DNA from 2 places in the Caproicibacter fermentans genome. Region 2 is predicted to be linked to the other one. Evidence: riboswitches for the same ligand, from Rfam matches in the RefSeq annotation. Region 2 holds a riboswitch; the other holds the start of a gene.

Region 1 (4,166 bases), 590 kb from region 2:
AAACGCAAACATGCCGATTTCTCCTTTCAAAATCCGTACCGGGCGAGAAATTCCTTTGAGATACCGCTCTGTCCTCCCGGCGCGCGAAGCAGCTTTTCCACATATTTTCCGATGCAGTCGTTTTCCAGATTCACCGTGAACCCGACGCGTTTTTCTCCAAGCGTGGTGTTTTGGGCCGTGTGCGGAATCACGGACACGCTGAAATCCTTCTCTGTTACGCCCGCGACGGTCAAACTGATGCCGTCGATGGCAATGGACCCTTTATTAATCACATACCGCAAAATGCGGGGGAAAGTCCGGACGGTGAACCAAATCGCGTTTTCATCCTGTCGCATACTGCTGATCACGCCGGTTCCGTCGATGTGCCCCGCGACGATATGCCCGCCAAACCGTCCGTTCAGTGGCATGGCGCGCTCGAGGTTGACCGTACCGCCGACTTTTATATCCAAAAGGTTGGAGCACGCGGCGGTTTCGTTCATCACGTCGGCGGAAAAGGAATCTTCCTCCAGGGAAACGACCGTCAGGCACACGCCGCTTACCGCGATGCTGTCGCCCAGTCTCAAACCATCTAGAACCGCTGATGCGCCGATGGTCAGGGCGGCGGAGCGCCCGATTTTTTTGATTGAGCGGATCGTCCCCGTTTCCTCTATGATTCCTGTGAACATGGGAGCACCTCGCTTTCCAGCAAAACATCTTCTCCCAGCCGCATCACCTGCGGCGAGGCAAGCCGGAACGCCTTCTTCGGGCCTTCCACGCCGATTCCCTCCACCGGGGATTTCGCATCGGCGCCGCCGAACAGCTTCGGAGCAACGTATGCCTGTACCTTGCTGACAATGCCGCTTTGCAATGCCGACCAATTCAGCGTACCGCCGCCCTCCAGCAGAACGCTGTCGATTTCTTTTTCCCCCAACGCAGCCATGAGCTCGCGCAGATCGATATGCCCGTCTTTTGACGGCAGCGTTACCACCTCACACCCGGCCTTCCGGTAGGGGCGCGCAAGGGTTTCATCCTGTGAGCAGGTGGCAATGATGGTGTGAATTTCTCTCGCCGTCCGCACAACCTGCGCGCTCAGCGGCATCCGCAATCGGGAATCGCAGATAATGCGGACGGGACTCCTGCTGTTCGGCAGGCGGCAGGTCAAAAGCGGGTCGTCCGCGAAAATCGTGCCGACACCCACCATGACACCGGAATACCGATGCCGGTCCTCCTGTACGCGCCTGCGGGCGGCTTCTCCGGTGATCCATTTCGACTTGCCGGAATGCGTGGCGGTCTTACCATCCATCGTCATGGCGTATTTCATCAAAACGAATGGAGTTTTGGTCTGAATGAAATGAAAAAACACCTCATTCAGTTTGCTACAGGCTTCCCGGAGCACACCTTCCGTGACTTCCATCCCGTGCCGGCGTAAAATCTGAATTCCTTTTCCGGCAACCAGCGGATTCGGATCGGCCGAACCGATTACCACACGACGGACGCCGCTTTTCAGAATCGCGTCCGTACACGGCGGCGTTTTTCCGTAATGGCAGCACGGCTCCAAGGTCACATACAAGGTCGCGCCCTGCGGCGGTTCCGTGCAGGAAGCGAGAGCATTCCGTTCCGCATGCAATTCTCCGTACCGCTGATGATAGCCCGTGCCGATCACACGGTCATCTTTCACGACAACAGCTCCAACCATCGGATTCGGATTGACCCAGCCGCAGCCCTTTTCGGCGTATTCCAGCGCCAGCTTCATGTAAGTTTCATCAGACAATCGCAACACCTCTAAAATAAAAAATTAACACCTGAAAGCATTGAAATGTCTTTCAGGTGTTAAAATCCAGGTGTATGGAATGCCCTTAAAACCATCAGGCACGGAAAAACCGGCTCTGACGGTATTATCAAGCACTGCCGAACATTACCTCGGCACTGCATACAATTTCAACACATCTTCTTCCATCCAGACTATACTGTCGGTTTTGGAGTTTCACCAAATCCTGACTTGAACATAATGTCAAGCCCTGCGCTTACGCGCTCGCGGACTATACCGCCGATCGGGAATTTCACCCTGCCCTGAAGACATTTGAATTTATTCAGTTGTTTAAATCAATTATACGCTAGTTGATAAAAAAATCAATATCATTTAATTCGTATTTAATCCGCACTAGGTTTGGCACAGCAACTTTTCAGGTTCTTCCGAGGCTAAATAAAATAATGCTCAAAAAATGCACCTTAAGCGGGTCTTGAAACCCGTTTTAAGGTGCATTTTCTTTTATTGAAGCCGTTGCGCTTCCGGAATATTCAGCTTTTTACCGCTCCACGACGCCTTCCCATGTTCCGACCTGCCTGTTTTTGGATGCTTCATCGTACCAATGCTTTGTAACCGTCTTCGCGCGGGTATAAAAGCGGATGCCGTCGAGGCCCAGAACATGCTGATCACCGAAAAAGGAATCCTTGTTTCCAGAGAACGGGAAATAGGCTGAAGGTACCGGGATGCCTACATTGACACCGACCATGCCGCCGTCTGTGAGCAATTCGAATTTTCTGGCGTAATATCCGCTCTGCGTAAAGATGACGGATCCGTTTGCGAGCGGATTCGCGTTCATTATGGCAAGGCCTTCGTCAAAGTCCTTTACGCGTTTCACAATCGTGACGGGTCCGAATATTTCACGCTCACCGACCGACATGCCCGGTTTCACATGGTCGAAAATGGTGGGACCCACGAAAAATCCGTTTTCGTAACCGGGAACGACAATGTCGCGTCCGTCGAGGACCAGCTCCGCGCCTTCCTCAACGCCTCTCTGGATCCAGTTGCAGACAGACTGCTTATGCTTTGCGTTTACGACGGGGCCCAGCTTCGTCGCCGGATCGTAAGAACAGCCTATGGTCATTTTCTGCGCCTTTTCCTTCAGCAGAGCCACAAATCTGTCTGCGATACTCTCTTGAACAACGCATACCGGAAGCGCCATGCAACGCATGCCCGCGCAGCCGAACGTAGAGTTGATGATTGCGTTTACGGTGCTCTCCAGGTCGCAGTCTTCCAGAATTAACGCATGGTTCTTTGCCTCGCACTGCGCCTGCACCCTCTTGCCGTTCGCGGCGGCAACCGAATAGATGTGCTTTCCTACATCTGTCGTTCCGACAAAGGTGACGGCCCTGATTCTTGGATCCGTAAGGAATATTTCAGCTTCCGTTCTGCTGCAGGTGACGAGATTCACGACGCCTTTCGGAAAGCCGGCTTCTTTGTAGAAAAGCTCCAGAATGCGCATGGATGTCAGCGGCGTGAAGCTCGCCGCCTTAAGCACGACGGTATTGCCGGTCGCAATCGCCAGAGGAACCATCCAGCCCCAGGGAATCATTGCCGGAAAATTGAACGGAACGATGCCCGCAACAACGCCAAGCGGCATTCTGTATGTAGCCGTGTCGAAACCCGTCGTCACCTGAAGCGAGGCTGAGCCCTGACTGGAATAGGATATGCTGCACGCAAATTCCGTCGGCTCAATCGCTTTCAGAATATCTCCCTTTGCTTCGTCAAGGTTTTTGCCCAATTCTTTAGAACAGAGCAGGGTCAGTTCCTCCAGGTGCTCCAATAATACGTTTCTCCATTGAAACATAAACTGCGTGCGTTTTGCCAGCGACATCCTAGACCAAGAAGGGAAAGCCGCTTCTGCGGAGGCGATGGCCTCGTTGACCTCTTCGACCGTGCAGCAGGGGACTTCCGCCATGACTTCGCCGGTACTCGAATTCGTGACCTGCATCCATTTTTGAGTTTTTGATTTCTTCCATTCTCCGCTGGCACAATATCCTTTTCTCTCCACTGTACCCATAGGTTTATCTCCTTTTCAATAATGATGATTTTATTGCTAAAATGTTTTTGCCGTGAAAAAACTGCAAAATACGGTAAAATATTTTAGCTATGTTAAATCTGTTGTGACAATGTAAGTTTAACTCATTACCAATAAAATGTCAACACATTATCTAAAGTTGTTCAATTTAGAATGAATTAGAGTTAACAAAATATGTGCCTGTTTCCAACCGATTCTAAAACAAATCGATCGGTCTCGATACTATGGTTGCTCGGCAGGGAAGAAAAGCGTAGACAAAGAGGGGGCCCTTCCGGCTTGTTCTAAAACCGGAAAGGCCGATGGCGTTAAATCGCCGGACGCGGCGATTTATGGCAGTTTATTTTG
Region 2 (4,166 bases):
TTTCCAGAAGTCCTGTTTCCGCCATCCAGTTCCCTCTTGTTCGCGTTGTAATATCTCTAGTATAAACGATCCGATATGTATTTGCAAATATTAACGGCAAAGGATCTTTTGTACTTCATCCGGCCGGCAGAGCCGGATTTCCGGCAGTTCGTAGCAAGCGATTTCACAGATTCGTCTGGTCTCTTCGTCCATACCACAATCGACGACCAGAAGCTGCGCTGCACTGTCCGGAAACCATTTAATCCGCTCGCAGGCACTTCTTAAAACCAATTCCGCTTCTTCGTCATGCCCGGTCATGGAAACGATCAGAAAAAATCCACCCGGATTTTTTGTTTTCAGCAGCCAGAATAAAAACATCCGGAATGCTTCCACAATTCCAAGAATGGCAAACAGCACAAAAACACTTTTGAAAATAATTTCAAACATAAAAACCACCCCAACACATTCTATGTGCCGGGGCGGAATTTTGATTATTTTTTCAATACGGCTTTCAGTGCATCCACACGATCGCATTTTTCCCAGGAAACGCCGAGGTCCTCCCGGCCCATATGGCCGTAATTGGAGACAGAGCGGAAAATGGGGCGCCGAAGGTCCAAATCCCGGATGATCGCGCCGGGTCTTAAATCAAATGTCTTTTCAACCGCATCGGAGAGTTCTTCTCCCGTGTAAGGTGAAGTTCCGAACGTGTCGACACGGACGGAGACAGGCCTGGCAACGCCGATCGCATAGGCGAGCTGCACCTCGCATTTTCTGGCTATTCCCGCCGCGACAAGGTTTTTGGCGATGTAGCGGGCGGCATAGGACGCGGAGCGATCGACCTTCGTCGGGTCTTTCCCTGAAAATGCGCCGCCGCCGTGACGGGCATATCCGCCGTAGGTGTCAACGATGATTTTTCTTCCGGTCAGCCCGCTGTCTCCGACCGGACCGCCGATTACAAACCTTCCGGTTGGATTGACATAATACTTTGTTTTTTCATCCAGCCACCGCTGTGGAACCACCGCCTGAATCACATGTTTCATTACATCGACGCGAATCTGTTCCAAGGTGACATCCGGGCTATGCTGGGCCGAAACCACAACCGTGTCCACACGGACAGGTCTGTCTTCCTCGTATTCCACAGTAACCTGAGTTTTGCCATCCGGCCTCAGGTAAGGAATCAGTCCGGTTTTTCTCACTTCGCTCAGCCGCCTGGCCAGTTTATGGGCAAGTGAAATAGGAAGCGGCATCAGTTCGGGGGTTTCATCGCAGGCATAACCGAACATAAGCCCCTGGTCTCCGGCTCCAATCAGGTCGCTTTCATCCGTTGCGCCGTTTTTTGCTTCGTAGGAGCGGTCCACACCCATGGCGATGTCCGGCGACTGCACATCAATCGAAGTTAATACCCCGCAGGTGTTTCCGTCAAAACCGCAATCCGGGTTATTGTATCCGATATCCTTTACGACGTCCCTTGCAATGGAGGCAATATCCACGTAACAGTTTGTCGAGATTTCTCCCATTACATGAATGATTCCTGTCGTCGCCGTAACCTCACACGCAACGTGCGCCGCCGGGTCCTGGGCTATGATCGCGTCCAAAACGGCGTCCGCAATCTGGTCACACATTTTATCGGGGTGCCCTTCCGTTACGGATTCCGACGTAAAAAAATGCTTTGACATATATTTGTTTCCTCCTGACTTTCCTCAGTTGGCCTTAGGCCATCCCTGAAAAATAAAAAAACACCGTCCGGAAAACCGGACGGTATTGATCCACCTCATCTTTCGGCTTTCCCGCAGGATTTGGCACCTTACTTTCTTAAAAGCAGGTTGTCGGACATCACAGGGCCTGTTCCCTCCGTCGCTCTTGATAAGGACCTATTCATTTTTAATAAGCAAATTATAGCACAGGCCGCAGAAGTTGTAAAGCGTTAACCATAAAATACCCGGTTAATCATATTCTATGTCATTTGCCTATCCTGTTGTGTAAAATGGGACTGACTTTTTTATACAGCAGCATGGTCAGGCACGAAACGGTAACTCCTTTAAACAGGTTAAACGGTGCTACAGCCAGCATAATAAAGGTCGTAAGTCCCTGAATCGATGGGTTAACAGCGGAGCCCATACTGATTAATGCATTCATCGGCATGTGAAAAGCAGCCGCATAAACAGGAAGGAGCACATAGGCGTTTATCAGGCTGCTGACTACAATCAATGCCAGCGTTCCGGTAATTAAGCCGACAATCGCATACCGCCTTGATTTATGATGCTGATAAATGACCGCGCTGGGAATCACCATGGAACTTCCGAATAAAAAATTGGCAAGGTCGCCCACGCCTGCGGTAGAACTGCCGTGAATCAGCATATAAAGCAATACTTTGATCAGTTCAATCAGCACCCCGGCCGCAGGGCCCATTGCAAAGGCTCCGATCAGGACCGGTATTTCACTGAAGTCAAGTTGGTAAAATGCCGGAGCAAACCAAAGCGGAAACTCAAACATCATCAGTACGAAAGCGATTCCTGAAAGAACGCCGATCTGTGCGATACTCCTGGCATCCAGCTTTAATCCCTGTCTCTTGCCTGCTTTTTCATAATCCATTGAATTCATCTAATTTTCTCCTCTTCTTTCATCCGGACTTTACCGTCGGCTTCGGAATCGAACCGAAATCTGCGGCTGACTGCCGCTCGCGGGCTGATCGGCTGTTGCCGTTTTACCGCCGGTGGGGAAGTTCGCCCCGCCCTGAACCTTTTTCTTAAAAAATCATCCCGGATGCTCGGCAGGGTCAACGGATGAAATAAAAAAAGTCCCGCAAAAATGCGGGACGGAATAAACGTTATAAAACGCTTTTCTTCTTCCATCCGGACTTTACCGTCGGCTTTGGAATTCAACCAAAATCTGCGTTTCCGCTCGCGGGCTTGTCGGCTTAATGCCGCTTTACCGCCGGTGAGGAATTTCACCTCGCCCCGAAGACTGATTTATTTGTTTACAGTATATCACGGGAATCAGGTTCTGTCAAGATTCCGCCTGATATTCCTTTGGGATATTCCGGTCGATAATATCCTGTATGAACTGCTTGCTGAATTCCGGAGTCCGTTTCCGTACGCTGTGTTTCTTTGCCAGCGCGTCCGTATATTCGCTTAGCGGGTAAATCGCAAGATTCTCAAATCCGGTTTCATAGTGCGTGACAATCGGCTCAAATTTCATACTGGAGTATGTTGTTTTTCCTGTTTCAAAGTTTTTTGTCATTGTCACGGTCAGGAGACCGCTGACCATGTTTCTGCCATAGAGCTGCCCGGAAATGAAATTTCCCATTGCGAAAATCACAGGACATTTTGCCCCATCTGACGCTCTCATGAGCAAAGTGAGCTTTTGCACCACATGCGGGTGGTTTCCGAATATAATATCAGCGCCCCAGTCAACCATATTCTGCGCCAAATTTTTCTGCTTGTCCGTCAGGGTATAAGTGTCTTCCGTTCCCCAATGGACGGATATTACGACGACGTCGGCCATGCTTTTCGCCTTTTGAATCAGGCTTTTGATTAATTCCGTATCGCTCGCGTAGATGATCCTGTAATTTGATCCTTTCGGCAGGTACAAACCGTTGGTCATTTCCGTGATTCCGATATGGGCCGTTTTAATCCCTTTTGCTTCCACAATCCGTATATTCTGAAGGTCCTCATCATTTCGATAGGCCCCGACGACCTTGACCGGCTGGGTATCCCAGTAATCAAGCGTTGCCTTGATTCCTTTCTCGCCCATATCCAGCAGATGGTTGTTCGCCTGATTAATGACGTCGAACCCTAAATGGACCAGCTCGTCCCCAACTTCGGTCGGTGAATTAAAAAGAGGATAGCCTGAAATCGGCGCAGCCTTTGAGGCCAAAACAGATTCCTGATTAATCACCGCGACGTCGGCGCCGCGTATGGTGCCGGCAACGCGTTGATACATCGGGTCAAAATCGTAGCCTTTTCCTCCCGCCAGCTTTTGGGCATGGTTGTACACGGAACTGTGAATCAAATCGTCCCCGGCACCCAGAATCGTAATGGAAACCGGCTTTTGAACCGGTTTGGAGGAAGCAGCTTCTGATGCCGCTGAGGAGGATACGGATGATGATGGCACTGCGAAGGACGACGACTGGGCACGGTTGAAGCCCGGAATTTGTCCGGAATAAACCGCGGCTGCTGCGGCAAACA

Evidence for each region. A riboswitch is a leader RNA that binds a small molecule or an ion and turns the genes downstream of it on or off. The one in region 2 is predicted to bind FMN.
Region 1: it holds a riboswitch for FMN, as region 2 does, so the genes downstream of both, ribD (bifunctional diaminohydroxyphosphoribosylaminopyrimidine deaminase/5-amino-6-(5-phosphoribosylamino)uracil reductase RibD) here and HCR03_RS02955 (ECF transporter S component) in region 2, are expected to answer to the same signal.

The regions. Positions count from the first base shown of each region.
Region 1 is NZ_CP060286.1:1,182,331-1,186,496, reverse strand. Features, by position in the region: gene HCR03_RS05830 (bifunctional 3,4-dihydroxy-2-butanone-4-phosphate synthase/GTP cyclohydrolase II) at 1-12, opposite strand, end outside; gene HCR03_RS05825 (riboflavin synthase) at 27-665, opposite strand; gene ribD (bifunctional diaminohydroxyphosphoribosylaminopyrimidine deaminase/5-amino-6-(5-phosphoribosylamino)uracil reductase RibD) at 647-1,750, opposite strand; FMN riboswitch at 1,921-2,061, opposite strand; gene HCR03_RS05815 (CoA-acylating methylmalonate-semialdehyde dehydrogenase) at 2,286-3,803, opposite strand; gene HCR03_RS05810 (DeoR/GlpR family DNA-binding transcription regulator) at 4,159-4,166, opposite strand, start outside.
Region 2 is NZ_CP060286.1:596,956-601,121, forward strand. Features, by position in the region: gene recD2 (SF1B family DNA helicase RecD2) at 1-25, opposite strand, end outside; gene HCR03_RS02945 (hypothetical protein) at 91-426, opposite strand; gene metK (methionine adenosyltransferase) at 471-1,655, opposite strand; SAM riboswitch class I at 1,748-1,849, opposite strand; gene HCR03_RS02955 (ECF transporter S component) at 1,939-2,580, opposite strand; FMN riboswitch at 2,588-2,724, opposite strand; FMN riboswitch at 2,816-2,948, opposite strand; gene HCR03_RS02960 (CapA family protein) at 2,986-4,166, opposite strand, start outside.